4 regions of the Streptomyces lasalocidi genome follow, and region 3 is predicted to be linked to each of the others. Evidence: riboswitches for the same ligand, from Rfam matches in the RefSeq annotation. Region 3 holds a riboswitch; each other region holds the start of a gene.
The links. A riboswitch is a leader RNA that binds a small molecule or an ion and turns the genes downstream of it on or off. The one in region 3 is predicted to bind cyclic di-AMP.

Region 1 (7,144 bases), 3.1 Mb from region 3:
GCGCGAAGGGGGCCGCAGCGGGGGCAGCGACGGTGCGCCGCCGCACGGCGGTGGCCGCAGCGGGACAGACACGGCGCGCCACGTGAAGCCGACCGGCGCAGGGCCAGTCACGGTAGGTCGCGTGAAGGTGGCCGCGGCGGGGGCAGCGACGGTGCGCCACGTGAAGCCGACCGGAGCGGGGCCGGTCCCGGTACGCCGCGTGAAGGTGGTCGCAGCGGGGGCAGGGACTGCGCGCCGCGCCCCCGGTCCGCCGCCCCGTAAAATCGGTCCCACTGTGTCTGACTCGCTGAACTCCCCCGAAGCCCCCCGGACCGCCGCCGACGAGCGGTGGCACCGTCCCGGTGTGTCCGTGCGGCACACGCGGCCCAAGGGGGAGCCGCGCTTCCCCGACGGACCGCAGGCGGACCCCGCCGGGTCGCACTTCGAGCGGCGCATCCGGAGCTTCCAGCCGCGGCGCAGCCGGGTCACGGCCGGGCAGGCGGACGCCCTGCAGCGGCTGTGGCCGAAGTGGGGCCTGGACATCGACGGGCAGCGGGTGCTCGACCTGGCGGAGCTGTTCGGCAACGACCGGCCGGTCGTGCTGGAGATCGGCTTCGGCATGGGTGAGGCGACCGCGCAGCTGGCCGCCGCCGACCCGGACACCAACATCCTCGCCGTCGACGTGCACACCCCCGGCCAGGGCAACCTGCTGGCACTCGCCGAGCGCGGCGGCCTGTCCAACGTGCGGGTGGCCAACGGCGACGCGATCATCCTGCTGCGCGAGATGCTCACCCCGGACGCGCTCGCCGGGCTGCGCGTCTACTTCCCGGACCCCTGGCCCAAGAAGCGCCACCACAAGCGCAGACTCATCCAGCCCGAGTTCCTCTCGCTGGCCGCGACCCGCCTGCGGCCCGGCGCGGTCCTGCACTGCGCGACCGACTGGGAGCCGTACGCCGAGCAGATGCTCGAGGTGCTCGACGCCCACCCGGACTTCGAGAACACCCGGCCCGGCGGCGGGTTCGCGCCCCGGCCCGGCTTCCGGCCGCTGACCCGCTTCGAGGGCCAGGGCCTGGACAAGGGCCACGTGGTGAACGATCTGCTGTTCCGCCGCGTACAGCACCGCTGACCGCCCGCTCGCCGCCGTACCAGCCCGCACCCGTCAAGGCACCGCCCGCTCCGCGCCCGTCGAGGCACCGTCGCGGGCGGCGCCGTCCCTCGTTAGGGTCGATGCCGTGGCCATCAGTCCCCCGTACCCGCCGTACCCGATCCCTCCCGACGGCCCCGCCGGGGGCGGGGCGCTGCGGCACGCGCACTGGTGGCAGCGCACCTGGGTGCGGTACGGCGCGCTCATCACCCTGCTGACCCTGTCCGGGCTGGTGATCCTCGCGCTGGTGCGGCAGCAGACCGGCACCGAGGGCTTCCTGGTCGGCCTGGGGCTGGCCGTGCTGCCCGTACCGCTGCTGATCGCCGCGTTCCGGTGGCTGGACCGGGTGGAGCCGGGCCCCTGGCGCAACCTGGTGTTCGCGTTCGCCTGGGGCGCCTGCGCGGCCGCGCTCATCGCCATCGTCGCCAACAGCTTCGCCACCAAGTGGATCGCGACGGCGACCGCCGACCCCTCCGGCGCGGACACCCTGGGCGCGACCGTCATAGCGCCGGTGGTGGAGGAATCCGCCAAGGCCGCCGCCGTGCTGCTCGTCTTCCTCTTCCGCAGACGGGACTTCACCGGGATCGTCGACGGCGTCGTCATAGCCGGGGTGACCGCGACCGGGTTCGCGTTCACCGAGAACATCCTCTACCTGGGCACGGCCTTCGGGACCGACCAGCTCACCGGCGACCGGGGCATCCCCTCGGTCACCGCCGCGACCTTCTTCGTGCGCGTCGTCATGTCCCCGTTCGCGCACCCCCTGTTCACCGTCCTCACCGGCATCGGCTTCGGCATCGCCGCGCTCTCCGGCGAGCGCCAGCACGTGCGGCGCGTCCTGCTGCCGCTGTCCGGGCTCCTGCTCGCCATGGGCATGCACGCCCTGTGGAACGGCTCCTCCACCTTCGGGCAGTTCGGCTTCTTCGCGGTCTACGGCGCCTTCATGGTGCCCACGTTCGGCGTGCTGACCTGGCTCGTCGTGTGGACGCGGCAGCGCGAGCTGCACACCGTGCGCGAGGAGCTGCCCGCCTACGCCGTCGCCGGCTGGCTGTCCCCGGCCGAGCCGTACGCGCTCGGCTCGATGCGGGCACGGCGGCTCGCGCGCACCTTCGCCAAGAACCACGGGGGCAGGCCCGCCGCCCGGGCCGTCGCCGAGTACGAGGCCTACGCGACCTCGCTGGCGTTCCTGCGGCACCGGGGGCGGCTGGGCCGGGCCGGGGCCGACTTCGTCGTCCGAGAGGGCGAGCTGCTGAACGAGCTGTGGCGCCGGCGCGAGATCGCCCGGCCGGCGCTGGAGTACGCGGGCCGGGTGGCGGCCCCCATGCCGGTGCCCCCGGCGGCCTGGCCGGGACACGGCTTCGGGTACGGGTACGGGTACGCGCAGGCGCCGGGACAGGGATACGCCCCGGTGCAGGGACCGGGGCACGCCCAGGGGCACGGATACGGGTATCCGGCGAGCGGCCCGCACCCCGCGTACAACCCGTACCGGACGTGACCCCACCGGGCCGCGGGACGTCCGGCCCCGCCGGATCACCCACCGGGGACCACCGGTGGCGCGGTCCTACGCCGACGCCTCCGTCAGCGCGTCCAGTTCCCCGTCCGTGAGCTCCAGGTCCGCCAGCGCCAGCAGGTCCGGGAGCTGGTCGGTCGTGCGGGCCGAGGCGAGGGGGGCGGCGACGGTGGGCTGGGCGGCGAGCCAGGCCAGGGCGACCGTGGCGACCGGCACCTCGTGGGCGGCGGCGACCTCGTCGAGCGCCGTGAGGACGCGGCGGCCCCGCTCGGTGTCCAGGTGCTTGCCCGCACCCGCGGCCCGTGCGCTGTCCACGGTGGTGCCCGGGCGGTACTTGCCGGTCAGGAAGCCGGAGGCCAGGGCGTAGTAGGGGACGGCGGCCAGGCCCTCGCGCTCGGCCAGGTCGCGCAGCGCGCCCTCGTAGGTGTCGCGGGACACCAGGTTGTAGTGCGGCTGGAGGGCGACGTACCGGGCCAGGCCCTCGCGGTCGGAGAAGGCCAGGGAGGCGCTGAGCCGCTCGGGGGAGATGTTGGACGCGGCGATCTGGCGGACCTTGCCCGCCGTCACCAGCTCGTCGAGCGCGCCGATGATCTCCTCCACCGGCACCTCGGGCTTGTCGAAGTGGGTGTAGTAGAGGTCGATGCGGTCGGTGCCCAGGCGGCGCAGGGAGGCGTCGGCGGCGGCCTTGATGTTCGCCGCGGTCAGGCCCTGGTAGTCGGGGTGCTGGCTGACCTTGGTGGCGATGACGACGTCGTCGCGCTTGCCGCGGGACGCGAGCCACTTGCCAATGATCGTCTCGGACTCGCCGCCGCTGTTGCCGTCGACCCAGGCCGAGTAGGAGTCGGCGGTGTCGAGGAAGTTGCCGCCGGCTGCGGTGTAGGCGTCGAGGACGGCGAAGGAGGCGGTCTCGTCGGCCGTCCAGCCGAAGACGTTGCCGCCGAGGGCGAGCGGGAAGACCTCGAGGTCGGAGGAACCGAGTTTACGCAGAGCAGTCATGCCCTGTTCCAACGACCGGCCGGGGGGCGGTCATCCCGTCGGCCCGCAAACTTCACGTAAACCGGAACGGCCGCCGCCGGTTCCGGGACGGGGGTGCATGGGCCGGCCGGTCCGGGGAACCCGGTCCCCGGCCGGCCGCCCGATCAAGGGACGGGTCAGGGGGCGGGCCAGGGTCGGGTCAGGGGGTCAGGCCCTTGTCCCGCAGCCACGCCATCGGGTCGATCCCGGTGGCCGCGCCGCCGGGGTGGATCTCGAGGTGCAGGTGCGGCCCGGTGACGTTGCCGGTGGCGCCGACGCGCCCGATGACGTCGCCGGTGCCGACCTTCTGGCCGGCGCTGACGCTGATCGAGGACTGGTGGCAGAACCAGACCTCGGTGCCGTCGTCGAGGGTGAGGATCGTGCGGTAGCCGTAGGCGCCCGCCCAGCCCGCCTCGGTGATCGTGCCGCTGTGCACGGCCTTGATGAGGGTGCCGGTGGGCGCCGCGAAGTCCAGGCCGGTGTGGTAGCCGGAGGACCACATCGAGCCGGCCTGGCCGAACGTCGAGGTGATCGTGTACGACGACGTCGGCAGCGTGTACTGCTTGGCCAGCTCGGCCAGGCGCGCGGCCTCGGCCACCTTGGCGGCCTGCTCCTCGGCCTTCTTCTTCGCGGCGGCGGCCTTGGCCTGGGCCTCCTGCTCGGCCTGGGCGGCGGCGTCGGCCTCCGCCTTGGCCGCGGCGGCCTCGACGACGGCGAGCGCCTTGGTGTCGACCTGCGTCTGCTGCGACTCGGCCTGCGCCATGATCCGGGTGCGCAGGGCCTCACCGGCGTCGGCGGTGCCCTGGGCGGTGTCGTCCGCGGTGCTTCCGAAGGTGCTGAGCGCCGCGGGGGCGGCTTCCTGCGGGGCGTCGTGGTCGGAGATCAGCGAGCCGACGGAGGGCAGGTCGGGCAGCGAGATGGAGACCGGCGGCTTGCCGGTGTTGGCGCTGGCCATGCCGCCCGCGCCGACGGCGGCGATGACGCCGACGCCGAGGACGGTGGAGCTGCGGGCGAGTCCGCCGCGCTGCTTGGCGACGCGGTGCCGGCCGCGTACCGGACGGAGGGAGTCCGCGGTGGGGTTCCACTCCTCCCAAGGGCCCTCGTCGACGCGCTGACCGCCGTAGGCGAACGTCTCCGTGGGACGCTGGCTCGGCAGCGAGGGGGCTTCTGGGGCAGGCCGGTTGGACGCCACGCGGGCGCGCTCCTTTCCTTCCGTCGCCTACCGGGTTAGCTGACGGGTTCGGAGCGGGAAGGTCTCCTACGCGCGTATACCGGCCGCTGGTGGGCGGCGGCTTCCGCGTGATTCACCCCAAGGTGGTGGTTCCCCGGTTCCCTTGCGGGATTCGGCGCGTGCGCACGGAGCCGCCTTCGGTGACGGCTGGGACGACCGCGCTGCGTTATCGAACGTTAATAGACACGGAGGCAGCTTTCCAAGCCGTTCCGCTTGATCAACAACATTTTTGACCTGGACTTTCCTGCCACGACCGGGGAAAAACGGGCGAGTTGGCGGGGAATCAGGGTGCCCAGGGGAAGAGATCAGTAGTCACCGGTCGTTTGATAGTGACTCAGTTGTGATGCGAAGGGCGGTCGGACACTCACGCAGAGTGAGGGCGCGCGGGAGGCTGCGGAAACACCGAGGGCCGGAACCCTTTCGGATTCCGGCCCTCGGTCTTCAGTAGCGGGGACAGGATTTGAACCTGCGACCTCTGGGTTATGAGCCCAGCGAGCTACCGAGCTGCTCCACCCCGCGGCGATGACTCCACTGTACGCCATGTGCGGGACCAAAAGCGAAACGGTTGTCCAGGGCGCCCGGACGGGCACCGGGCTCACCCCAGGAGGTGCCGGTTCGGCTCCTTGGCCCGCCCCTCGTACTCGGGCAGTACGACGACGTCGGCGCCCCCCGCCGCCAGCAGCCCGTTGCCGTCCGCCGCCTCGACGAAGGTGTCCGGCTCGCGCCAGGCCGTGACCACCCGGCGCACCCCCGCGTCGAGGATGAGCCGGGCGCAGGGCGCCGGGCGGGAGGCGCGGCGGGCGCACGGCTCGAGGCTGCTGTAGACGGTCGCGCCGGCCAGGCGGGGGTCGGCGGCTCCGAGCTTGGCCAGGGCGGCCTCCTCGGCGTGCACCACCGGGTCGCCGCCCTCGCGGGAGTGACCGCGGGCCAGTTCGGTGCCGTCGGCGGCGACGACCACCGCGCCGACGCTGAACGCGGTGTCCGAGGGCGGGCACCGGTCGGCCAGGTCGCAGGCGAGGGCCAGCCAGCGGCGGTCGGCGGCGGAGGGCAGCGGGCCGGTGCCGGGGGCGGTGGGCTCGTAGCGCATCAGGACGACGTCCTCGATCCGCCGCGTCTCCACCAGCCGCAGCCGTCCGCCCTGATAGGCGCCGGGGCCGAAGAGGCGGGGGGCGTCCGGGTCGCCGACGAACAGGGGCGCGAGGACGAGCTGGAGCTCATCGGCGAGGCCCTGCTGGAGCAACTGGGTGTGGATCGTGCCGCCCCCCTCGACCATGAGGCGGCGCACGCCCCGTGCGTCGTGGAGGTGCTCCAGCGCGCGGCGCCAGTCCAGGTCGGGTCCGAGGGCGGCCACGTCGGCGGCGATGCCGGCGGCGCGGGCGCGGTCGGCGCCCCGGTCGGTGGTCAGCAGGAGCTTGTCGCCGCCCGTGTGCCAGAACCGCGCGGCCGGGTCGAGGTCGCCGGAGGCGCTCACCGTCACCTTGAGCGGGTAGGCGGGCCGGCCGGCGGCGACCCGGGCGGCTCGGCGCCCGGCGGAGTTGACCAGCAGGCGCGGGTTGTCGGCGCGCAGGGTGCCGGCGCCGATGAGGATGGCGTCGACGGACGCGCGCACCTCGTCGACGCGGTCGAAGTCGGCCGGGCTGGACAGCAGCAGCCGCTCCGGGCCGGTGTCGTCGAGGAAACCGTCGAGGGAGACGGCGGCCGAGAGCAGGACGTACGGGTACGGCATGGGGCGCGCTCTCTTGTGGGACGGGCGGGACCGGCGGGCGTGGCGCGACCGGGAGCCTCCCGGGACGCAGCCTTGGTTCAAATCTGAAGCAAACCTACACTGGCGGCATGACGACCCGCTGGCTGACCTCCGACGAGCAGCGCGCCTGGCGTGCCTACATGGCGGCCGCCCTGCTGCTGGAGGACACGCTCGACCGGCAGCTCCAGCAGGACGCCGGCATGCCGCACCTGTACTACTCCCTCCTGGCCAACCTCTCCGAGGCGCCCGGGCGGCGGCTGCGGATGACCGACCTCGCCGAGCGGTCGAAGATCACCCGCAGCCGGCTGACCTACGCGGTCGCCCGGCTGGAGAAGGACGGGCTGGTGCGGCGCGAGCAGTGCCCGTCGGACAGGCGCGGCAGCGTGGCCGCCCTCACGGACGAGGGCATGGCGGTGCTGGAGCGCACCGCGCCGGGCCACGTCGAGACGGTCCGCGCGTCGCTGTTCGACCGCCTCAGCCCCGAGCAGGTGGGGCAGCTGGAGGAGATCTGCTCGCGGATCGCGG
Region 2 (7,144 bases), 3.6 Mb from region 3:
CGCCCCCACGGATACCGTCGACCAGTGACAGCCCAGCCCCACCCCCCGACCGGCCCGACCGGAACGACCGGCCCGACCGGCCCGACCGGCCCGGCGTCCTGCCCCGCCACCCCGCACGCGTCCGAAGCCCCCGGCCCGGCCCCGGCGCCCGGCCCCGCCCCCGAACTCTTCACCTGGGAGTTCGCCGCCAACCCCTACCCCGCCTATGCCTGGCTGCGGGAGCACGCGCCTGTGCGGTGGACGCGGTTGCCGAGCGGGGTGGAGGCGTGGCTGGTCACGCGGTACGGGGACGCCAAGCAGGCGCTGGCCGACCCGCGGCTGAGCAAGAACCCGGCGCACCACGACGAGCCCGCGCACGCGAAGGGCAAGACCGGCATCCCGGGCGAGCGCAAGGCCGAGCTGATGACCCATCTGCTCAACATCGACCCGCCGGACCACACCCGGCTGCGCCGGCTCGTCAGCAAGGCGTTCACCCCGCGCCGGGTCGCCGAGTTCGCGCCCCGGGTGCAGGAGCTGACGGACGACCTCATCGACCGGTTCGCGCGGACCGGTTCGGCGGACCTCATCCACGAGTTCGCCTTCCCGCTGCCCATCTACGCCATCTGCGACCTGCTGGGCGTCCCGCGCGAGGACCAGGACGACTTCCGGGACTGGGCCGGGATGATGATCCGGCACGGCGGCGGCCCGCGGGGCGGGGTCGCGCGGTCCGTGAAGAAGATGCGGGGGTACCTCCTCGAGCTGATCCACCGCAAGCGCGAGGCGCTGCCCGCCGACCCGGTGCCCGGCGAGGACCTCATCTCCGGGCTCATCCGCGCCTCCGACCACGGCGAGCACCTCACGGAGAACGAGGCGGCGGCGATGGCGTTCATCCTGCTGTTCGCCGGTTTCGAGACCACGGTCAACCTCATCGGCAACGGCACCTACGCCCTGCTCACCCACCCCGGGCAGCGCCATCGGCTCCAGGAGTCCCTGGCCCGCGGCGAGCGCGGGCTGCTGGAGACGGGCGTGGAGGAACTCCTGCGCTTCGACGGGCCGGTGGAGCTGGCCACCTGGCGGTTCGCCACCCGGCCGCTCACCCTCGGCGGCCAGGACATCGCCCCCGGCGACCCGGTGCTCGTCGTCCTGGCCGCCGCCGACCGCGACCCGGCGCGCTTCGCCGACCCGGACGTGCTGGACCTCGCGCGCCGCGACAACCAGCACCTCGGCTACGGGCACGGCATCCACTACTGCCTCGGCGCCCCGCTGGCCCGGCTGGAGGGCCAGACCGCGCTGGCCACCCTGCTCACCCGGCTGCCCGACCTGCAACTCGCCGCCGATTCCGCCGAGTTGAGGTGGCGCGGCGGGCTCATCATGCGCGGTCTGCGCGCGTTGCCCGTGACGTTCACACCTGACCCGTAATCACCCGGGGTGCGGGGCGGGGGCGTCACCGGGCGGAGGCGAAGATGACACGCGTTCAACTTTGTGATCTTCACGTGATCTGCGCGGCATGAACTTGTGACAAGTGATCGTCTGCCGATACGTTCACCCCTCAGCGCGGCGACCCGCACGTGCCCACGGCACCCGCCGCGCCGGTCAGTGCTGTCTCGAGAAAGGCCCCCGCATGCTCTCCGGGAACGGTCGTCACCGTCGCCCCCGTCAGGCCCCGGCCCTCCTCGTCGCGGCCGGCGTCACCGGCTCGGCCATCGCCATCCCGCTCCTCGCCGCCTCCGGCGCCAGCGCTGCCGACGGCACGGTCTGGGACACGGTCGCCGAGTGCGAGTCCGGGGGCTCCTGGAGCGCCGACACCGGCAACGGCGAGTACGGCGGCCTGAGCCTCACCCAGGCCGACTGGGAGTCGTACGGCGGACTGGCCTACGCCCCGAGCGCCGACCAGGCCAGCCGCAACCAGCAGATCGCCGTGGCCCAGAAGGTCCTCGCCGACCAGGGCGTCGGCGCCTGGGGAACCTGCGGCCTGACGTCGGGGCTCACCCAGCAGAACGGCGCGCTGGGCGTGGACACCGGCGTGGCAGGCGACGCGTCGCAGGCACCGCTTCCCGGCGGGCTGTCCGACTCCTCCAAGGAGACCACGGACGCCACCGGTTCGGGTGATTCGTCCGACTCGTCCGGGTCGGCGTCCTCCACCCCGACCGGCGACACGGGCGCCACCCCGTCCGACTCCGCCTCTTCCGGCCCCTCTTCGCCCGCTTCGTCCGTTCCGTCGGACACGTCCACGGTGCCGGGTGCGTCCACGGGTGCGGACAAGGGTGGCGCCGCCGCGCAGGCGCCGGACAGCTCACCCACGGGCAGCCCGTATGCGGACGTTCCGGACAAGTCCGAGCAGGGCGTGGGGTCCTGGAGCCTCGTCGACACCGGTGCCGCGGCCGACACGACCGACAGCGCGCCCGTCACGGCGTCCGGCACCGGCAAGCACCGTGGCGGCAGTGCCGAGGAGGCCCCGGCCGAGGACGGCACCAGCACCGCCTCCGTCGGCCGCCACGCGTCCCCCGCGGGCGAGGGCTACCTCGTCCACCCGGGTGACTCCCTCGAGTCCATCGCCGACTCCCTTGACCTCGCGGGCGGGTGGCGTGCGCTGTACGCGGCGAACAAGGACGTCATCGGCGCCGACCCGAGCAGTATCGTCCCCGGTCAGACCCTGTCTCTAGGGGCCGAATAGGGCGAAAAACCCCGGGAGTTCACGTCATGCTTCGCTATTGAATGTCCGGTTTGGCGAAAGTGTGGGATGAGTCTCAGAAGCCCTGATCGTCTTTGAAATTCCGTCGATCACCTGTCTACGGTCGAGATCGCTCGGCAACCCGAGCCCCGGCCGTCGCAACGCCGAATCCTGCCAGCGGCAGCCCGGGAACAGTCGTCGCGTCAAGCGCCGTAGGCAGGAGCGGGGGACCCAAGGTAAGTGCCGGGTCCGGTAGTTGAGAGGCCTTCGAGGCCGCCGACGCCGGGACCGGCTTGGGGTGGAGCCGCGCCGTCCGAGAGGGGGGTGCGGCCGGGCAACTCAACCGGCCCGAACCCGACAGCTCACCTCGCAGGCGTCGGTGAGGGGATCGATCCATGCTGTTTTCCGGCAAGGGCAAGCACCGTCGTCCGTCCAAGGCCACCCGCGCCGCCGCGCTCGCCGGCGTCACCGGTGTCGCCATCGCCGCACCGCTGATGGCGGCCGGCAACGCCTCCGCCGCCACCACCTCCGAGTGGGACGCCGTCGCCCAGTGCGAGTCGGGCGGCAACTGGTCCATCAACACCGGCAACGGGTACTACGGCGGCCTGCAGTTCTCGGCCTCCACCTGGGCCGCGTACGGCGGCACCGCCTACGCCTCCACCGCCGACCGCGCCAGCAAGTCCCAGCAGATCGAGATCGCCGAGAAGGTCCTCGCCTCCCAGGGCAAGGGCGCCTGGCCGGTCTGCGGCAAGGGTCTGTCGGGCGCCTCCACCGGCGGCTCCTCGAGCTCCTCCAGCAGCTCCTCCGGCTCCAACTCCTCGAACAGCGGCTCGAGCTCCACCTCGACCCGCTCCAGCGAGGACCAGGCCGCCTCCCGCTCCAGCGAGCGCCCGGCCGCCTCGACGCAGAAGACGCAGAAGTCGCAGAAGACGGTCACCACCCCGACCGGCAAGAAGGTCAAGAAGGGTGACGGCGAGTACAAGGTGGTCGCGGGCGACACCCTCAGCACCATCGCCGCGAAGCACCACGTCCAGGGCGGCTGGGAGAAGCTGTTCCAGCTGAACAAGGACATCGTCGAGGACGCCGACCTCATCTACCCGGGCCAGCAGCTGCACCTGAAGTGACAGCCGGCTCGTGACCGAAGCACAGCGCCCTCACATCCGGGTCCTCCATGGTGGAGGCCCGTGAGGGTCCCCCGTCCCCACGGGCTCCCCGCCCCGGTGCGTTCTCCCCCGTACGCACCGGGGCGGGGTTTTTCGTGTCCTGGTTGCCGCACCGGGGTTTTGTTCAGTTCAGGAACAATTTACTCTCGGTTCTGTCCACGAGGTGGCCGATCGGCTGGCCGAAGCGCCGGAGCCGGTTAGGCTCATCTCGCAGAGCCACTGCGGTACTGCGTGTACCCGCGTCACATCCACGAAGGAGATGCTCGTGCCGTCCATCGACGTCGTCGTAGCCCGGGAAATCCTGGACTCCCGAGGCAACCCCACGGTCGAGGTCGAGGTCGGCCTCGACGACGGCAGCACCGGCCGTGCCGCCGTCCCGTCCGGCGCCTCCACGGGCGCCTTCGAGGCCATCGAGCTCCGCGACGGCGACCAGAACCGCTACCAGGGCAAGGGCGTCGAGAAGGCCGTCCTCGCCGTCATCGAGCAGATCGGCCCGGAGCTCGTCGGCTACGACGCCACCGAGCAGCGCCTGATCGACCAGGCCATGTTCGACCTGGACGCCACCGACAACAAGGGCTCGCTCGGCGCCAACGCCATCCTCGGCGTCTCGCTCGCCGTCGCCCACGCCGCCTCCGAGGCCAGCGACCTGCCGCTGTTCCGCTACCTGGGCGGCCCGAACGCGCACCTGCTGCCGGTGCCGATGATGAACATCCTGAACGGCGGCTCGCACGCCGACTCCAACGTGGACATCCAGGAGTTCATGATCGCCCCGATCGGCGCGGAGTCCTTCTCCGAGGCGCTGCGCTGGGGCACCGAGGTCTACCACACCCTCAAGGCCGTCCTGAAGTCCAAGGGCCTGTCCACCGGCCTCGGCGACGAGGGCGGCTTCGCCCCGAACCTCGGCTCCAACCGCGAGGCCCTCGACCTCATCCTCGAGGCCGTCAAGCAGGCCGGGTACGTCCCCGGTGAGCAGATCGCGCTGGCGCTCGACGTCGCCGCCTCCGAGTTCTACAAGGAGGGCAAGTACGTCTTCGAGGGCAAGGAGCGCTCCGCCGCCGAGATGACGGAGTACTACGAGGAGCTGGTGGCGGCCTACCCGCTGGTCTCCATCGAGGACCCGCTGTTCGAGGACGACTGGGCCGGCTGGAAGGTCATCACCGAGAAGCTGGGCGACAAGGTGCAGCTGGTCGGCGACGACCTGTTCGTCACCAACCCCGAGCGCCTGGCCCGCGGCATCGAGGAGGGCGCCGCCAACGCCCTGCTGGTGAAGGTGAACCAGATCGGCTCGCTCACCGAGACCCTGGACGCCGTGGAGCTGGCCCAGCGCAGCGGCTACAAGTGCATGATGTCCCACCGCTCCGGCGAGACGGAGGACGTCACCATCGCCGACCTCGCCGTCGCCACCAACTGCGGCCAGATCAAGACCGGCGCCCCGGCCCGCTCCGAGCGCGTCGCCAAGTACAACCAGCTGCTGCGCATCGAGGAGATCCTCGACGACGCCGCGGTGTACGCCGGCCGCAGCGCCTTCCCGCGCTTCAAGGGCTGAGCGGGCCGGCACTGGGCCTTTAAGGGTCAAGGCTGCGCCAGTCGTACGTACGTCCCCGTACCGGTCCCGTACCGTGTGCGGGGACGTACGCGCGTGTGAACGGGAGGTCGGCGACATGGCCGTGAAGGACCGGGACCGGTTCTCCACCGCGACCCGGCTGCGGCTGCTCGGCGAGCAGACGGCGGCCCGGGTCTACCGCTCGCAGACCCGGCGGCAGGCCCGCCGCTCCCGGCTCACCAGCCGCGCCGCGCTGCTGGCGCTCGTGCTGTGCTCGCTGGTGGTCGCCCTGGCGTACCCGATGCGCCAGTACGTCTCCCAGCGCGCCGACATCGCCGACCTGCAGCGTGAGAAGCAGCAGGCCCGCCAGCGGGTGGAACAACTGCGCGACCTCAAGGCACGCTGGCAGGACGACGCGTACGCCGAGCAGCAGGTCCGGCTGCGACTGCACTACGTGATGCCCGGCGAGACCGGGTTCGTGGTGGTCGACCCGGACGCGGCGAGGAAGTCCCGCGCCGACCTCGGGGCCGCCGACCGGCCCTGGTACTCCAACGTCTGGGACGGCGTCGACAAGTCCGACGCCTCCGGCCGGAAGAACTGACAGAGAGACACACCCCGAAGCATGGAAACGCCCCCGCCGACCACGCCGCGCACCGAGCCCACCGACGCGGACGTCGAGGCCTTCAAGCAGCAGCTCGGGCGTCCGCCGCGCGGGCTGCGCGCCATCGCGCACCGCTGCCCGTGCGGCAGCCCGGACGTCGTGGAGACGGCGCCCCGCCTGCCCGACGGCACGCCCTTCCCGACGCTGTACTACCTGACGTGCCCCCGGGCGAACTCCGCCATCGGCACGCTGGAGGCCAACGGCGTGATGAAGGAGATGACCGAGCGGCTCACCACCGACCCCGAGCTCGCCGCCGCCTACCGCGCCGCGCACGAGGACTACGTCAGGCGCCGCGACGAGATCGAGGAGCTCAAGGGCTTCCCCAGCGCCGGCGGCATGCCGGACCGGGTGAAGTGCCTGCACGTCCTGGTCGCGCACGCGCTGGCCGCGGGCCCCGGGGTGAACCCGCTGGGCGACGAGGCGCTCGCCATGCTGCCCGAGTGGTGGCGCAAGGGCAGCTGCGTGGTGCCCGACCGGCAGACGACCGGCCAGTCCGTCCAGGGGGAGGCCCGATGACCCGCGTCGCCGCCATCGACTGCGGTACGAACTCCATCCGGCTGCTCGTCGCCGACGCGCACCCGGAGACCGGCGAACTGACCGACCTGGACCGGCGCATGACGATCGTGCGGCTCGGCCAGGGCGTCGACCGGACCGGGCGCCTCGCACCCGAGGCGCTGGAGCGCACCTTCGCCGCGTGCCGCGAGTACGCGGCGGTGATCAAGGAGCACGGGGCGGAGCGCCTGCGCTTCGTGGCCACCTCCGCCTCCCGGGACGCCGAGAACCGCGACGAGTTCGTGCGGGGCGTGCTGGACATCCTGGGCGTCGAGCCCGAGGTCATCACCGGCGACCAGGAGGCCGCGTTCTCCTTCACCGGCGCCACCAAGGAGCTGACCGGCCGCGACGACCTGGCCAAGCCGTACCTGGTGGTGGACATCGGCGGCGGGTCGACCGAGTTCGTCGTCGGCGACGACCGGGTGCGGGCCGCCCGCTCCGTGGACGTCGGCTGCGTCCGGATGACCGAGCGCCACCTGGTGGTCGACGGGGCGGTGACCGACCCGCCGACCGAGGAGCAGATCGCGGCGATGCGCGCCGACATCGAGGCGGCCCTGGACCTCGCCGAGCAGTCC
Region 3 (7,144 bases):
GCTTCGGTGTGATGGGCCTCGGCCGCCATCACCCGGTCGTCCGCAAGGCGTTGCACGACGTCCTGGACCTGAGCCTCGCCGACCTCACCCGGTTCGACTGCCAGCCGCTGCCCGGCCTGCTCGCCGAGAAGCTCCTGGCGCACAGCCCGCACCTGGACCGCGTGTTCTTCGGCAACAGCGGCACGGAGGCGGTCGAGACCGCGCTGAAGTTCGCCCGCTACGCCACGGGCAGGCCGCGCGTGCTCTACTGCGAGCACGCTTTCCACGGCCTGACCACGGGCTCGCTGTCCGTCAACGGCGAGTCCGGCTTCCGCGACGGCTTCGCGCCGCTGCTGCCCGACACCGCCGTACCGCTCGGCGACCTCGACGCCCTCGCGCGCGAGCTGCGCAAGGGCGACGTAGCCGCGCTGATCGTCGAGCCGATCCAGGGCAAGGGCGTCCACGAGGCCCCGCCCGGCTACCTGCGCGCCGCGCAGGAGCTGCTGCACCGGCACAAGGCGCTGCTGATCGCCGACGAGGTGCAGACCGGCCTGGGCCGCACCGGCGACTTCTACGCCTACCAGCACGAGGAGGGCGTCGAGCCGGACCTGGTGTGCGTGGCCAAGGCCCTGTCCGGCGGGTACGTGCCCGTGGGCGCCACGCTGGGCCGGGACTGGATCTTCAAGAAGGTCTACTCGTCCATGGACCGGGTGCTGGTCCACTCGGCGAGCTTCGGCTCCAACGCGCAGGCCATGGCGGCGGGTCTCGCCGTGCTGAGCGTCATGGAGAACGAGCAGGTCGTCGCGCACGCGCGCGCGGTGGGCGAGCGGCTGAAGGGGCGGCTCGCCGCGCTGACGGAGAAGTACGAGCTGCTGGCCGACGTGCGCGGGCGGGGCCTGATGATCGGCATCGAGTTCGGCCGGCCCACCTCGCTGAAGCTGCGCAGCCGCTGGGCGATGCTCCAGGCGGCCCGCAAGGGCCTGTTCGCGCAGATGGTCGTGGTGCCGCTGCTTCAGCGCCACCGGATCCTCACCCAGGTCTCCGGCGACCACCTGGAGGTGATCAAGCTGATCCCGCCGCTGGTCGTCACGGACCAGGACGTGGACCGGTTCGTCGAGGCCTTCACCGACGTCATGGACGACGCCCACACCGGGGGCGGGCTGATGTGGGACTTCGGCCGGACGCTGATCAAGCAGGCGGTGGCCCACCGCTGACGCCCTCCGACGGTTTTGCCTCTGAGGCAAAAGATTTGCCTCAGAGGCAAGATGCGGGCTGAATGGACGTATGAGTACGCCCGAGTCCCCGTCCGGTGCGGACGACCTGACGGCCGTGGCCCCGCAGCTGCGGGCGCTGCGCCGCCGCGCGGGCCTCACCCTGGAGGCCGCGGCCCGCTCCGCCGGCCTGTCGCCCGCCCATCTGTCCCGGCTGGAGACCGGGCAGCGCCAGCCGTCCCTGCCGATGCTGCTCGCGCTCGCCCGCATCTACGGTACGACGGTCGCGGAACTGCTCGACGAGTCGGTCGCCGACCGGGACGCCGTGGTGCGGGCCGGCGACATGGAGCCGACCCGGGCGGGCGGCTGGACGTACTGGCAGGCCGGTGCGGCCGGGCGCGGGATGCAGGCCCTGCGCGTGCACGTCCCGTACGGCTCCCAGGGCGACATCGTGCGGGTGCACCCGGGGGAGGAGTGGCTGCACGTCCTGCGCGGGCGGCTGCGCCTGCGCCTCGGCGACACCGCCCACCTGCTCGGGCCGGGGGACGGGGCGCACTTCGACTCGCTCACCCCGCACCGCCTGGCCGCCGAGGACCCCGACGGGGTCGACCTGCTGTTCGTCCACACCCTGCTGCAGAGCCCCACGGCCACGCTGTGCCTGGGCCCCACCCCCGGAGAGATGCCATGACCGAACGCCAGGACAGCCGCGAGGAGCGGTTCCCCCGCTCCCTGTGGATCCGGCTGATCATCTACATCGCGGTGGGACACGTCCTCGCCGCCTTCATCTGGCTGCTGTTCGAGGTGGGCGCCAACCAGTAGGGCACGGGCACCGGGAGCGCCGGCTCAGTCGAGCAGCCGCTCCCGCAGCCGTTCACGGGTCTCGGGAGTGAGCCCGAGCCCCTGCTCCAGATAGGCGTCGACGCCGCCCCAGGTCTCCTCGATCGTCTCGAACGCCGCCGCGAGGTACTCGGCGCGGGCGTCGAACAGGGGGCTGAGCAGCTCCATCACCTCGGGGGAGTGGGCGGAGCCTTCGCCGCTGCTGCGCCGCACCCGGTAGCGCCGGTGCTTGGCGTTGGACTCCAGGTAGTCGGCGAGGATGGCGTCGCGCTCCACGTCGAGCGCGAGCAGCGTCACCGCGACGGACAGCCCGGCCCGGTCCTTGCCCGCCGCGCAGTGCATCAGGGCCGGGACGCTGTCGTCCGCCAGCGCGTGCAGCACGCGCGCGTGCTCGGCGGTGCGCTGCCGGATGATGGCACGGTACGAGGCGATCATCCGGCCCGCGGCCCTGCCGTCCCCGAGCAGGACGCGCAGCTGCTCGATCTCGCCGTCGCGGACCATCTTCCAGAACTCCGCGCCGTCCGCGGGGTCGGACAGCGGCAGGTTCACGTTGCGCACGCCCGGCAGCTCGACGTCCGGGCCCTCCAGCTTCTGGTCGGCCGCGTTGCGGAAGTCGAAGATCGTGTGCAGCCCCAGGGAGGACAGGAACGCGGCGTCCTCGGCGGTCGCGTGCGCGAGGTGGCCGCTGCGGAACAGCACGCCGGGGCGCACCCGCCGGCCGTCCACGGTCGGCAGGCCGCCTACGTCACGGAAGTTGCGCACGCCGGCCAGTTCGGGCTCGGTCGACGGTATCTGCTGCGTCACGGGGGCTCCCTCCCGGTCGGTCTCCGCCCACGCGGCTCGTGGTGTTGGTCGGCGGGACGTCCCCCGACCCTACGACATGGATACCTCGGGCAACGGTCCGTCCAACCTGCGACAAGAGTGGTCCCCAGGCATTGTCGGGCAGCCCGTCACCCCCTGATGATGTCGGAACTTGATCGCGCCTGTTTGATTCAGTGGGGGTTTGATGCCCGAGACCGTCGCCGCCGGCCGTACCTGGCTCCTGTCGGGGCCCACGAGCAGCTACGCGCTCCACGTCACGGAGGACGACGTGCTCGTGCACCTCCACTGGGGCCCGCGCATCGCCCCGGCCGACGCCGAGGCCCTGGCCGCCGCGCCGCCGCCGTACTGGCCCTTCGAGTCCCCCCTCGACGGCCGCGAGGAGTACCCCGTGGAGGGCGGCCCGCGCTTCGTGCGACCCGCCCTGTCCGTGCGCGACGACGAACGCCGCGGCACGGAGTGGCGCTTCGAGGGCCACACCGTCGTGGGCGACAGTGACGGCGACAGTGGCGGCGGCGAGCTGCGGCTGCGCTTCCGTGACGCCGGACTGGCCGTGACGCTGCACTACCGCATGCGCGGCGACGTCGTGGAGCGCTGGACGACCCTCGCCAACGACGGCGCGACGCCCCTGGAGCTGCTGCGCGCCGACTCCGCCACCTGGACCCTGCCGCACCGCGAGGACTGGCGGCTGTCCCAGCTGCACGGCCGGTGGGCCGCCGAGTCCCGGCTGGTGCGCTCCCCGCTCACCTACGGCGAGAAGGTCATCGGCAGCCGCCGCGGCCACACCGGCCACCAGCACCTGCCCTGGGTCGCCCTGGACACCGACGCCACCGAGGAGAGCGGCGAGGTGTACGGCTGCGCGCTCGGCTGGTCGGGCTCCTGGCGGATCGCCGTCGCCCAACTGCCCGACGCGCGCGTGCAGATCACCGGCGGCGTCGGACACGACGACTCCGGCCTGCTGCGCCTGGCGCCCGGCGAGAGCTTCACCACGCCCGTCTTCGCCGGTCTGTGGACCGACGCCGGCCACGGCGGCGCGAGCCGCGCCTGGCACGCGTACCAGCGCGCGCACGTCGTCCCCGACGCCGACCGGGACCGGCCCGTGCTGTTCAACTCCTGGGAGGCGACCACCTTCGACATCTCCGAGGAGCAGCAGCTCGCGCTGGCCCGTCGGGCCGCCGCGATGGGCGTGGAGCTGTTCGTGGTGGACGACGGCTGGTTCGGGGCGCGCACCAGCGACCGGGCCGGGCTCGGCGACTGGACGCCCAACCCCGACCGCTTCCCCTCCGGTCTGACGCCGCTCGCTGACCAGGTGCACGACCTCGGGATGCGGTTCGGCATCTGGGTGGAACCCGAGATGGTCAACCCGGACAGCGACCTGTACCGGGCGCACCCCGACTGGGTGCAGCACCAGGCGGGACGCAGGCGCACGGAGCTGCGCAACCAGCTGGTGCTCAACCTGGCCCGCGAGGACGTCCAGGAGTACCTCTGGCAGCAGCTCGACGGGCTGCTGTCGAGCGCCCCGGTCGACTACGTCAAGTGGGACTTCAACCGCTGCTTCACCGACGCCGGCTGGCCCGGCGACCCGTACCCGCAGCGCCTGTGGGTGGACCACGTCCACGCGCTGTACGGCCTCCTCGACCGGCTGCGCGCGGCCCACCCGCACGTGGCCTTCGAGTCCTGCTCGGGCGGCGGCGGGCGCATCGACCTGGGGATCCTCGGTCGTACGGACCAGGTGTGGACCTCCGACAACACCGACCCGCTGGACCGGCTCGCCATCCAGCACGGCTTCAGCCAGCTCCACCCGGCGCGGGTCATGGCCGCGTGGGTCACCGACAGCCCGAACACCCAGCTCAACGGCCGGGTCAGCTCCCTGCGCTTCCGCTTCGTGAGCGCCATGGCCGGGGTGCTCGGGGTCGGCGGCGACCTCACCGGGTGGAGCGAGGAGGAGCTGGCCGAGGCTGCCGGATGGGTCGCCCTCTACAAGGAGATCCGGCCCGTGGTGCAGCACGGCGACCTCTACCGGCTGCGGCCCCCGGGCCTCGCGCAGGGCGGTCCGAGCGCCGTGCAGTACGTCCGCGGCGACGAGACGGTGGTACTCGCCTGGCTGGAGGCCCAGCGGTACGGCGAGCCGGTGCCGGCGGTGCGGCTGCGCGGACTCGACCCGACCGCGTCGTACGAATGCCGTGAAACGGGCGAAGTGCACCGGGGTGCGCTGCTGCTGCACCACGGATTGCGGACCGGGCTGCGCGGCGATCTGGATGCGACGGTTATACGCCTACGCCGTATCTAGGTCTTCTGTCCGAATTGGCGGTCTTCATTCCAACTCGCTGGGAAATGCGGAAAGGTGGGGCGGCGTCACGTGAGCATCGTCATATCCGTGACGGTGCGTCGTCCGTCATGTTCACGTAATGCTGGGATTCCGCGCGGGAATTGACGGAGGAAATGCTCTTTCCGTCGACGCTGGGTGACGGGGAATTCCGGAAAGGGATCAAGGGAAAAGCCCGGTCCGCGCAACCGGCGCTTGTTTCGGTGCGTCCGGGTCGCTTACGTTCCACACCAATCCGGACGGACGCCTAATCCTGCCGCCGTCCGGGGCCCGCACACCCACCCGTGCACGGCAGGAGCGGGGGACCCACAGGTACGACGCCTGTTCCGGTTCCCGGAACGGCTCGGGGTAAAGCCGTGTGCCCGCATACGGCCGGACATCTCCAGTCCGCACCCGACAGCTCACCTCGTAGGCGCCGGAGAGGAATTCGCCATGCCCGCGAAGGGTAAGCACCGCCGTCCGAAGATGCAGCGTTTCACCCGTTCCCTCGCCGTCGCCGGAACCGGCGGCGCCGCGCTCGCCCTCCCGCTGATGGGGGCCGCCGGTGCCCACGCCGCTCCGGCCCAGGCGGCCGCGCAGTCGGTCTCCGCCGCGCCGCAGCAGGCCGACGCGCACGAGAAGTCCGCCGCCCGGGCGACCTACACGGTCCGGGCCGGCGACTACCTGTCGAAGATCGCCGCCGAGCAGCACGTCTCCGGCGGCTGGCAGAAGCTGTACCAGGACAACCGCGAGGCCATCGGCGACAACCCGTCGCTGATCCACCCGGGTCTGAAGCTGTCCCTCGGCAAGAAGGCCGCGACCGGCACCTCGACCGCGTCGAAGTCCTCCGCCCCGAAGTCCTCCGCCCCGAAGTCCTCCGCGGCCAAGCCCCCGGCCCCCGCCGAGAAGCCGGCCGAGCAGAAGACGGCCACCCAGGCCGCCGAGAGCACCGGCAGCTCCTCCGGCTACACCCTCCCGGTCGCCGGCGCCACCATCGGCACCGCCTACCACACGGCCGGCAGCATGTGGTCCAGCGGCTACCACACCGGTGTCGACTTCGTCGTCCCGACCGGCACCTCTCTCAAGGCCGTCGCCGCGGGCACCGTCGTCTCGGCCGGCTGGGGAGGCGCGTACGGCAACCAGGTCGTCATCAAGTTGAACGACGGCTACTACGCCCAGTACGCCCACCTCTCGCAGCTCTCCGTCTCGGCCGGCCAGACCGTGACCGAGGGCCAGCAGATCGGCCTGTCCGGTGCCACCGGCAACGTGACCGGCCCGCACCTGCACTTCGAGATCCGCACCACGCCGGACTACGGCTCCGACGTGGACCCGGTCGCCTACCTGCGCGCCCACGGCGTCACCGTCGGCTGACCCTCCGGGTCACAGCACCCCCACGCCACCGAAGGCCGGGCCCCATCCCCTGGGCCCGGCCTTCGGTGTATTCAGGTCAGTGCATGCGGATCAGGCATCGCAGCCTTCCCCCGTGATCGCTTATTCCCTGATTGGTGAAGTCTTTAGGGGTGTCTTATCTCACCGTCCGTCAAGCCCCGCTTACGGTCGCGTAGGTCACATTCGAAGGAGGATCATGACCTGACGTGGCAGACGATTCGAAGAGTGACAGCAGATCAGTGATCGGGTCGTACGTGGCGGTGGGCGACAGCTTCACCGAGGGCGTCGGCGACCCCGGGCCCGACGGCTCCTTCGTCGGCTGGGCCGACCGGCTCGCGGTGCTCCTCGCCGACCGGCGGCCCGAGGGCGACTTCACCTACACCAACCTCGCCGTGCGCGGGAAGCTGCTCGACCAGATCGTGGCCGACCAGGTCCCGCAGGCGGTCCGTCTCGCGCCCGACCTGGTGTCGTTCTGCGCGGGCGGCAACGACATCATCCGCCCCGGCACCGACCCCGACGAGGTCGCCGAGCGCTTCGAGCGCGCGATCGCGACCCTGACCGCCGCGGCCGGCACCGTCCTCGTGACCACCGGCTTCGACACCCG
Region 4 (7,144 bases), 2.2 Mb from region 3:
CACGCGCGATCACCTTGGCCCCGCGATCGTGGCCGTCGAGCCCCGGCTTGGCCACCACCACGCGGATCGGACCGGCTGCCACACCCATCACTGCCTCCATGAAGCGACTCCGTCCATCCGTACCCGCCCCGGTGCGACCTTGCACACCCGCCAGTACTCCGGACGCCCGCACCACAGCGTGCGGGGAAGTGAACGAACGTTATCGCCAGCATCCCGCAACCGGCCGTTTCACGGTGGGGACCGAGGGGGAAATCACACGGTGGGACACATTCACCGCGCGTCGATCCCCCTCCTGGCGGGGGACCAAGCGCACCGGGAGCCGCAACGGGGTCGCCGTACCGCAGCGCCGCAGGCCGTGCGGCGCGAGGACACGGCGCACCGACGCCGGCACGACGGACACGCAGGACAGGTACGGCACGACAGCGGAACGCCTCGTCGCCACACCGACACGGGGCCCCGTCCGGTCACCGGCGCCCGCGCCGTTCGCCGCTCCTTCCCGCCGCGGTGCCGCCGTGCCCCGTCGCCTTCCTCGCCCACCGTCTCCCACGAGGGCACACGGGGGTCGCAGGTGGTCCCCGGCGTGCCGACAGGAGGTCGGCCATGAAGGTCACCGACGCGTTCGAGCCGTTCCTCCCGCTGTGCCAGCGGCTGCTGCCGTGCCGGCTGGCGGGACTCTCCGTGGCCCTCCTGAAGGCGACCGCGCTGGAGTTCGCGATCCTGGCCGGGCACCTGCTCCTCTACCCGTCCGGCCTGATGCAGGAGCGCCGGGAAGCGGCCGCGCTGGAGTCCGCCGAGGGCGCCGAGGACCCGGCGCGCCTGCCCACCCAGGGGCCGCCCCCGGTCGTGCTGCTGCACGGCTTCATCGACAACCGCTCGGTGTTCGTGCTGCTGCGCCGCAGCCTCGTCCAGCACGGCAGGCACCGGGTCGAGTCGCTCAACTACTCGCCGCTGACCTGCGACATCCGCACCGCCGCCGAGCTGCTGGGCCGCCACATCGAGGAGATCTGCGACCGCACGGGCAGCCCGCAGGTCGACGTCGTCGGGCACAGCCTGGGCGGCCTCATCGCCCGCTACTACGTGCAGTGCCTCGGCGGTGACCTGCGCGTGCGGACCCTGGTCACGCTGGGCACCCCGCACTCGGGCACGCGCGTGGCGCCGCTGGCCAACGCCCACCCGATCGTGCGCCAGATGCGCCCCGAGTCCCCGCTGATCCAGGAGCTGCAGGCGCCCGCGCCCGGCTGCCGTACGCGGTTCGTCAGCTTCTGGAGCGACCTCGACCACCTGATGGACCCGCTGGAGTCCGCCTGCGTCGCCCACCCCGACCTGCGCGCGGAGAACGTGCGGGTGACCGGCGTCGGCCACCTCGCCCTGCCCGTGCACCCGGCGGTCGCCACCGGGATCCGGCAGGCCCTCGACGGGACGGGCACCCGGGACACGAACGGCACGACGAAGACGCACCGGGGCGGCCTGACGGTCGCCTGAGCCCCTCACGACTTCGAACAGAGGTCGAACATAGGGCCAAGGTCGTGCCCGCCGTCCCCCGAAACACGGCCGAATGCCCGTTTCCAGCGCGCGCGAAACCGGTCGAAGATTGTCGCGCCCGCATACCGCCGGGTACAGTCGCCGCACTGCTCTGCCAGCCCCTGTTGTCGAGGCGAAAGAGAAGTTGGTGAACGACCGTCACCCGTCGGGGACTCTGACCACCCCGACCACGGCCTCCGAGGCCGCCTCGGCGCCCTATGCGTCGTACGGCAGCCAGGAGGCCCAGTACGACGGTTACGCCACGTACGACTCCGGCTTCGACGCACAGGGTTCCCCGGGCGTCCACAGCACGGATGCCCACACTTCTGGTTTCCACGCTTCCGGCGCTTACACCCAGGATTTCACCCCGTCCGGTGCCGACCACGGCTCCCCCGCCGACCACGGCACCGCCCACGCCTACGCGACGGGCACGTACGACACCACCCAGTGGGTGACCGGCACGCACCACACCCTGCACTACGACCCGTACGCGGCCCAGCACCACGCCGCCTACGACACGGGCGCGTACGACACCACCAACTGGTCCGCGGGCTACGAGCAGTTGTCGGCCATCCCGCAGCAGACCGCGGCGCCCGACACCAGCGGCCAGTGGGACGCGAGCGCCTGGCTCCAGCCCGACCCGTCCGGCAGCCCCGCCGACCAGACCCAGCAGTGGGACTGGAACGCGCAGGGCCTCGACCAGCCGTACGACACGGGCACGTTCGACACCGGCGCCTACGACGCCACCCAGTGGAACTCCGACGGGGACACCGCGGCACCGGACGCGCACGAACAGGGTGGCGAATCGTTCGACCAGCAGGTGACGTCCGGGTACGAGGACGCCCCGGGCGACGACGGGCTCACCGCCACCGGCGAGTTGCCCGCCGTGGAGCCGGGCCCGCTCCTCGACGAGCAGGAGGAGACCGCGCCCGCCCCGCGCGCGGCCACCCGCAGCGCGAACCGCTCCCGGCGCAGACCACCCCCGAAGCGCTCCGCGCTGCTGACCGTGGCGGTGCCCTCGGTCTGCGTGATGGGCGTCGCCGGGATCGCCGCCGCGTCGGTCGGCACGTTCACCGACGACGGCAAGGAGACCAGCGCCTCCGCCGCGGAGACCAAGTCGGTCAAACCGTCCGCCGCCAACAACACGCTGGACACGCAGCTCGAGACCCTGAGCGCCGAGGCCGACAACTTCGCCGACCGGGCCAGCCGCACCCAGGAGCGCATCGACCTCAAGGCGCAGCAGGAGGCCGAGAGGAAGAAGGCGGCGGCGGAGGCGGCCCGCAAGGAGCGGCTGCGCCCCAAGTACGCCCTCCCGGTCGCCACTCGCGGACTCAGCGCCTACTTCGGCCAGTCCGGCGTCAACTGGATGTCCCTGCACACGGGCATCGACTTCCCCGTCTCCTACGGCACCACCGTGATGGCCGCGACCGACGGCACCGTGCGCACGCAGTGGAACAGCGCCTACGGCAACATGATGATCATCACGGCCAAGGACGGCACGGAGACCTGGTACTGCCACCTCTCCAGCTACCGCGTCCCCTCCGGGACGACGGTCAAGGCCGGCGAGCCCGTCGCGTACTCCGGGAACTCCGGCAACTCCACCGGCCCGCACCTGCACTTCGAGGTACGGCCCGGTGGCGGCTCGGCGATCGACCCCCTGCCGTGGCTGCGCAGTCACGGCCTGGACCCGACCTGAGCCGGAAGCCGCTGGAAGCCCCCGCCCGTCAGCGGGGGCTTCGTCATGTCACGTCAGGCGTCCCCGCCCCGGGCCCACTCGCCTCGGAGCCGGCCCACCTCAGAGCTTCTCCACGGGCGCGTACCGCAGCAGCAGCCGCTTCGGCTTGGTGTCGCCGAAGTCGATCGTCGCCTCCGCGTTCGCCCCGGTGCCCTTGACCCCGACGACGGTGCCGAGCCCGAACTGGTCGTGCGTGACCCGGTCGCCCACGGCCAGCGCGACCACCGGCTGCTCCGCGGTGCGCCGGGTGGCGAAGCCGGACGCGCCCGAGGCCGACGAACGCGACCGGGTCGACGACAGCGACGCCGCCACGCCCGAGGCCGCGGACGCGGCCGGCGCACCCGTGCGCTTCCAGTCGACGTACGAGCCCGGGATCTCCTCCAGGAACCGCGACGGCGGGTTGTACGACGGCTGTCCCCAGGCGCTGCGCATCGTCGAGCGGGTCAGGTAGAGCCGTTCCCGCGCGCGGGTGATGCCGACGTAGGCCAGGCGGCGCTCCTCCTCCAGCTCCTTGGTCTCGCCGAGGGCGCGCATGTGCGGGAACACGCCGTCCTCCATGCCGGTGAGGAACACCACCGGGAACTCCAGGCCCTTGGCGGTGTGCAGGGTCATCAGGGTGATGACGCCGGAGCCGTCCTGCTCCTCGTCGGGGATCTGGTCGGAGTCGGCGACCAGCGCGACCTGCTCGAGGAAGTCGGCCAGCGTGCCCGTCTCCCCCTCACCGCGCTCCTGCTCGAACTCCAGGGCGACGGCGGCGAGTTCCTGGAGGTTCTCGATGCGGGTCTCGTCCTGCGGGTCGGTGGACGCCTGCAACTCGGCGAGGTACCCGGTGCGTTCCAGCACGGCCTCCAGGACCGTGGCGGGACCGGCGCCCGACTCGACGATCGTCCGCAGCTCCTCCATCAGCGCGTTGAACCGCTTGACGGCGTTGGTGGAGCGCGCGGCCATGCCGTACGCCTCGTCGACGCGCTTGAGCGCCTGCGGGAAGCTGATCTTCTCGCGCTGGGAGAGGGCGTCGATCATCGCCTCGGCGCGGTCGCCGATGCCGCGCTTGGGGACGTTGAGGATGCGGCGCAGCGGCACCGAGTCCTCGGGGTTGGCGAGGACGCGCAGGTAGGCCAGGACGTCCCGGACCTCCTTGCGCTCGTAGAAGCGGACGCCGCCGACGACCTTGTAGGGCAGGCCGACGCGGATGAACACCTCTTCGAAGACACGGGACTGGGCGTTGGTGCGGTAGAAGACGGCGACGTCCCCGGCCTTGGCGTCCCCCGCGTCGACCAGGCGGTCTATCTCGTCGGCGACGAACTGCGCCTCGTCGTGCTCGTTGTCCGCGACGTAGCCGGTGATGCGCGCACCCGCGCCCGCGTTGGTCCACAGGTTCTTGGGGCGGCGGGACTCGTTGCGCTCGATGACCGCGTTGGCGGCGGACAGGATCGTCTGCGTGGAGCGGTAGTTCTGCTCCAGCAGGATCGTCGTCGCGTCCGGGTAGTCCTCCTCGAACTGGAGGATGTTGCGGATGGTCGCGCCGCGGAAGGCGTAGATCGACTGGTCGGCGTCGCCCACGACACACAGCTCGGCGGGCGGGACCACGGCCTCGGGCGGCACGTCCACGGCGTGCTCGCTGCTGCCGACCAGCTCGCGCACCAGGGCGTACTGGGCGTGGTTGGTGTCCTGGTACTCGTCGACCATCACGTGCCGGAAGCGGCGGCGGTAGTGCTCGGCGACGTCCGGGAAGGCGCGCAGCAGGTTGACCGTCGTCATGATCAGGTCGTCGAAGTCGAGGGCGTTCGCCTCGCGCAGCCGCGACTGGTACAGGGCGTAGGCCTGGGCGAGGGTCTTCTCGAAGCCGTCGGTGGCCTGGGCGGCGAAGTCCTCCTCGTCGATCAGCTCGTTCTTGAGGTTGCTGATCTTGGCGCTGAAGGACTTGGGCGGGAAGCGCTTGGGGTCGAGGTCCAGGTCACGGCAGACCAGCGCCATCAGGCGCTTGGAGTCGGCGGCGTCGTAGATCGAGAAGGACGAGGTGAAGCCGAGCTTCTTGCTCTCGCGGCGCAGGATGCGCACGCACGCGCTGTGGAAGGTCATGACCCACATCGCGTTCGCGCGCGGGCCGACCAGCTGCTCGACGCGCTCCTTCATCTCGCCCGCGGCCTTGTTGGTGAAGGTGATCGCGAGGATCTGGCCCGGGTGGACGTCGCGCTCGGCGAGCAGGTGGGCGATGCGGTGGGTGAGCACGCGGGTCTTGCCGGAGCCGGCGCCGGCGACGATGAGCAGGGGCGTGCCGGCGTGCACGACCGCGGCGCGCTGGTTGTCGTTCAGCCCGTCCAGGAGCGCCGCCGGGTCGAGCACCGGGCGCGGGGCGCCGTCGCGGTAGTGGGTCTCCCGGTCCGGGGGCGCGTCGAACTTCCCGGCGAACAGATCGTCCGGAAGCGGTTCCGGCAGGTGATCGTCCTCGGGGGGCGGCGGAGGTTCCTCCTCGTGGCCCCGCGGGGCCTGGAGGTTCGCCAGGAAGCTGTCGTCAAAGAGGCTGCTCATCGCTCTACGAGTCTAGGGGGCCCCACTGACACCCCGGTCGCCCTCCCGGAAACTGGGCAGTCGTGACGCTCCGCGCCCTTCGCGACACACTGTGCTCCGGTGCAGATCCGGACACGCCGAGGTCACGAAAATGTATCGGGCATATCACCCGTCAACCTTCCCAGGCGCCCCACGCGTTGGCTACCGTTCCGGCAGGCCGTACGACACCCACCGGCGAACGTCGCCGGGCCGCGCGGCCTCCGCCGAGTCCGGCCCGCCCCCGACGGCAGCCGGAGCCGGGGACCCACCGAGATCCTTGGGGTGAATCGGCCCGTCCTCCCGCGGGGGGACACGGCCGTAGGGCAACCCTTCCGACCGACCGCCCGAACCCGACAGCTAACCCGGTAGGCGGACCGTGGAAGGAGTCGCCTCCCTTGGCGTCGCAGCACCGCAAGCCCCGCTCCGCGGGACCACGGGTGGCCGGGATACGCCCGCCCGTCCTCGCCACCGCCGCCCTCACCTCGGTGGCCCTGCTCTCCCAGACGGCGCACGCCGCGCCCGCCGACGACGGCAGGCCCAGTCTGGAAGAGGTCGAGAAGAAGGTCGACGACCTGTACCGCCAGGCGGAGTCGGCGACCGAGAAGTACAACGCCGCCAAGGAGCAGACCGCCACCCAGCGCCGGCGCGTCGACGGCCTCCTCGACGACGTCGCCCGGCGCACCCAGGAGCTCAACACCGCGCGCGAGGACCTGGGCACCTTCGCCGCCGCCCAGTACCGCACCGGCGCCACCACCCCCGGCACGGCGACGTTCCTGCTCGCCGACACCCCGCAGGACTACTTCGACCAGACCCAGCTCATGGGGCGGATGACCGAACGGCAGAAGAGCGCGGTCGACGACTACGTGACCGAGCAGGCGGCCACGATGAAGAAGCGCCAGGAGGCCTCGCAGAGCCTGCGGACGCTCTCCGACACGCAGAGCGACCTGCGGACCGCCAAGGCCACCGTCCAGCAGAAGCTCACGGCCGCGCGCGAGCTGCTGGCGCAGCTGACGGCGCAGGAGAAGGCGCGGCTCGCCGCGATCGAGAAGCGCAAGCAGGAGGAGGCCGCACGCCAGGCGGCCGCGCTGGCGAAGCAGCAGGCCGCGGCGCGGGCGGCCCAGCAGGAGAGCGCGTCCGGGTCCAGGTCCGGGTCGGGGGCGGCATCAGGGTCGGGGTCGGGGGCGGGCTCAGGGACGTCCTCGCCGTCCGCGGGCTCGGCCGCGACGGACCCCGCCTACGCCACCAGGGCCGACAAGGCGCTCGCCTTCGCCCGCGCGCAGATCGGCAAGCCGTACGTCTGGGGCGCCACCGGCCCCGGCTCCTTCGACTGCTCCGGCC

Region 1: another riboswitch for cyclic di-AMP. It lies ahead of E4U91_RS16560 (M23 family metallopeptidase); the one in region 3 lies ahead of E4U91_RS30750 (M23 family metallopeptidase).
Region 2: another riboswitch for cyclic di-AMP. It lies ahead of E4U91_RS14355 (LysM peptidoglycan-binding domain-containing protein); the one in region 3 lies ahead of E4U91_RS30750 (M23 family metallopeptidase).
Region 4: another riboswitch for cyclic di-AMP. It lies ahead of E4U91_RS21120 (C40 family peptidase); the one in region 3 lies ahead of E4U91_RS30750 (M23 family metallopeptidase).

The regions. Positions count from the first base shown of each region.
Region 1 covers NZ_SZNQ01000001.1:3,707,933-3,715,076, forward strand. Annotated here, with positions in the region: gene trmB (tRNA (guanosine(46)-N7)-methyltransferase TrmB) at 275-1,105, shown strand; gene E4U91_RS16550 (PrsW family intramembrane metalloprotease) at 1,212-2,615, shown strand; gene E4U91_RS16555 (aldo/keto reductase) at 2,682-3,626, opposite strand; gene E4U91_RS16560 (M23 family metallopeptidase) at 3,805-4,836, opposite strand; cyclic di-AMP (ydaO/yuaA leader) riboswitch at 4,846-5,003, opposite strand; tRNA gene E4U91_RS16565 (tRNA-Met) at 5,321-5,394, opposite strand; gene E4U91_RS16570 (dihydrofolate reductase family protein) at 5,471-6,601, opposite strand; gene E4U91_RS16575 (MarR family winged helix-turn-helix transcriptional regulator) at 6,709-7,144, shown strand, end outside.
Region 2 covers NZ_SZNQ01000001.1:3,237,288-3,244,431, reverse strand. Annotated here, with positions in the region: gene E4U91_RS14370 (nucleoside triphosphate pyrophosphohydrolase) at 1-28, shown strand, start outside; gene E4U91_RS14365 (cytochrome P450 family protein) at 25-1,398, shown strand; gene E4U91_RS14360 (LysM peptidoglycan-binding domain-containing protein) at 1,601-2,653, shown strand; cyclic di-AMP (ydaO/yuaA leader) riboswitch at 2,849-3,041, shown strand; gene E4U91_RS14355 (LysM peptidoglycan-binding domain-containing protein) at 3,046-3,774, shown strand; gene eno (phosphopyruvate hydratase) at 4,073-5,359, shown strand; gene E4U91_RS14345 (FtsB family cell division protein) at 5,475-5,957, shown strand; gene E4U91_RS14340 (DUF501 domain-containing protein) at 5,979-6,533, shown strand; gene E4U91_RS14335 (Ppx/GppA phosphatase family protein) at 6,530-7,144, shown strand, end outside.
Region 3 covers NZ_SZNQ01000001.1:6,811,588-6,818,731, forward strand. Annotated here, with positions in the region: gene E4U91_RS30725 (aspartate aminotransferase family protein) at 1-1,193, shown strand, start outside; gene E4U91_RS30730 (helix-turn-helix domain-containing protein) at 1,264-1,878, shown strand; gene E4U91_RS30735 (DUF6126 family protein) at 1,875-2,009, shown strand; gene E4U91_RS30740 (tyrosine-protein phosphatase) at 2,034-2,831, opposite strand; gene E4U91_RS30745 (alpha-galactosidase) at 3,034-5,136, shown strand; cyclic di-AMP (ydaO/yuaA leader) riboswitch at 5,442-5,600, shown strand; gene E4U91_RS30750 (M23 family metallopeptidase) at 5,605-6,522, shown strand; gene E4U91_RS30755 (SGNH/GDSL hydrolase family protein) at 6,780-7,144, shown strand, end outside.
Region 4 covers NZ_SZNQ01000001.1:4,660,860-4,668,003, reverse strand. Annotated here, with positions in the region: gene E4U91_RS21140 (coenzyme B12-dependent isobutyryl CoA mutase small subunit) at 1-88, opposite strand, end outside; gene E4U91_RS21135 (esterase/lipase family protein) at 601-1,482, shown strand; gene E4U91_RS21130 (M23 family metallopeptidase) at 1,670-3,217, shown strand; gene pcrA (DNA helicase PcrA) at 3,317-5,788, opposite strand; cyclic di-AMP (ydaO/yuaA leader) riboswitch at 6,019-6,194, shown strand; gene E4U91_RS21120 (C40 family peptidase) at 6,202-7,144, shown strand, end outside.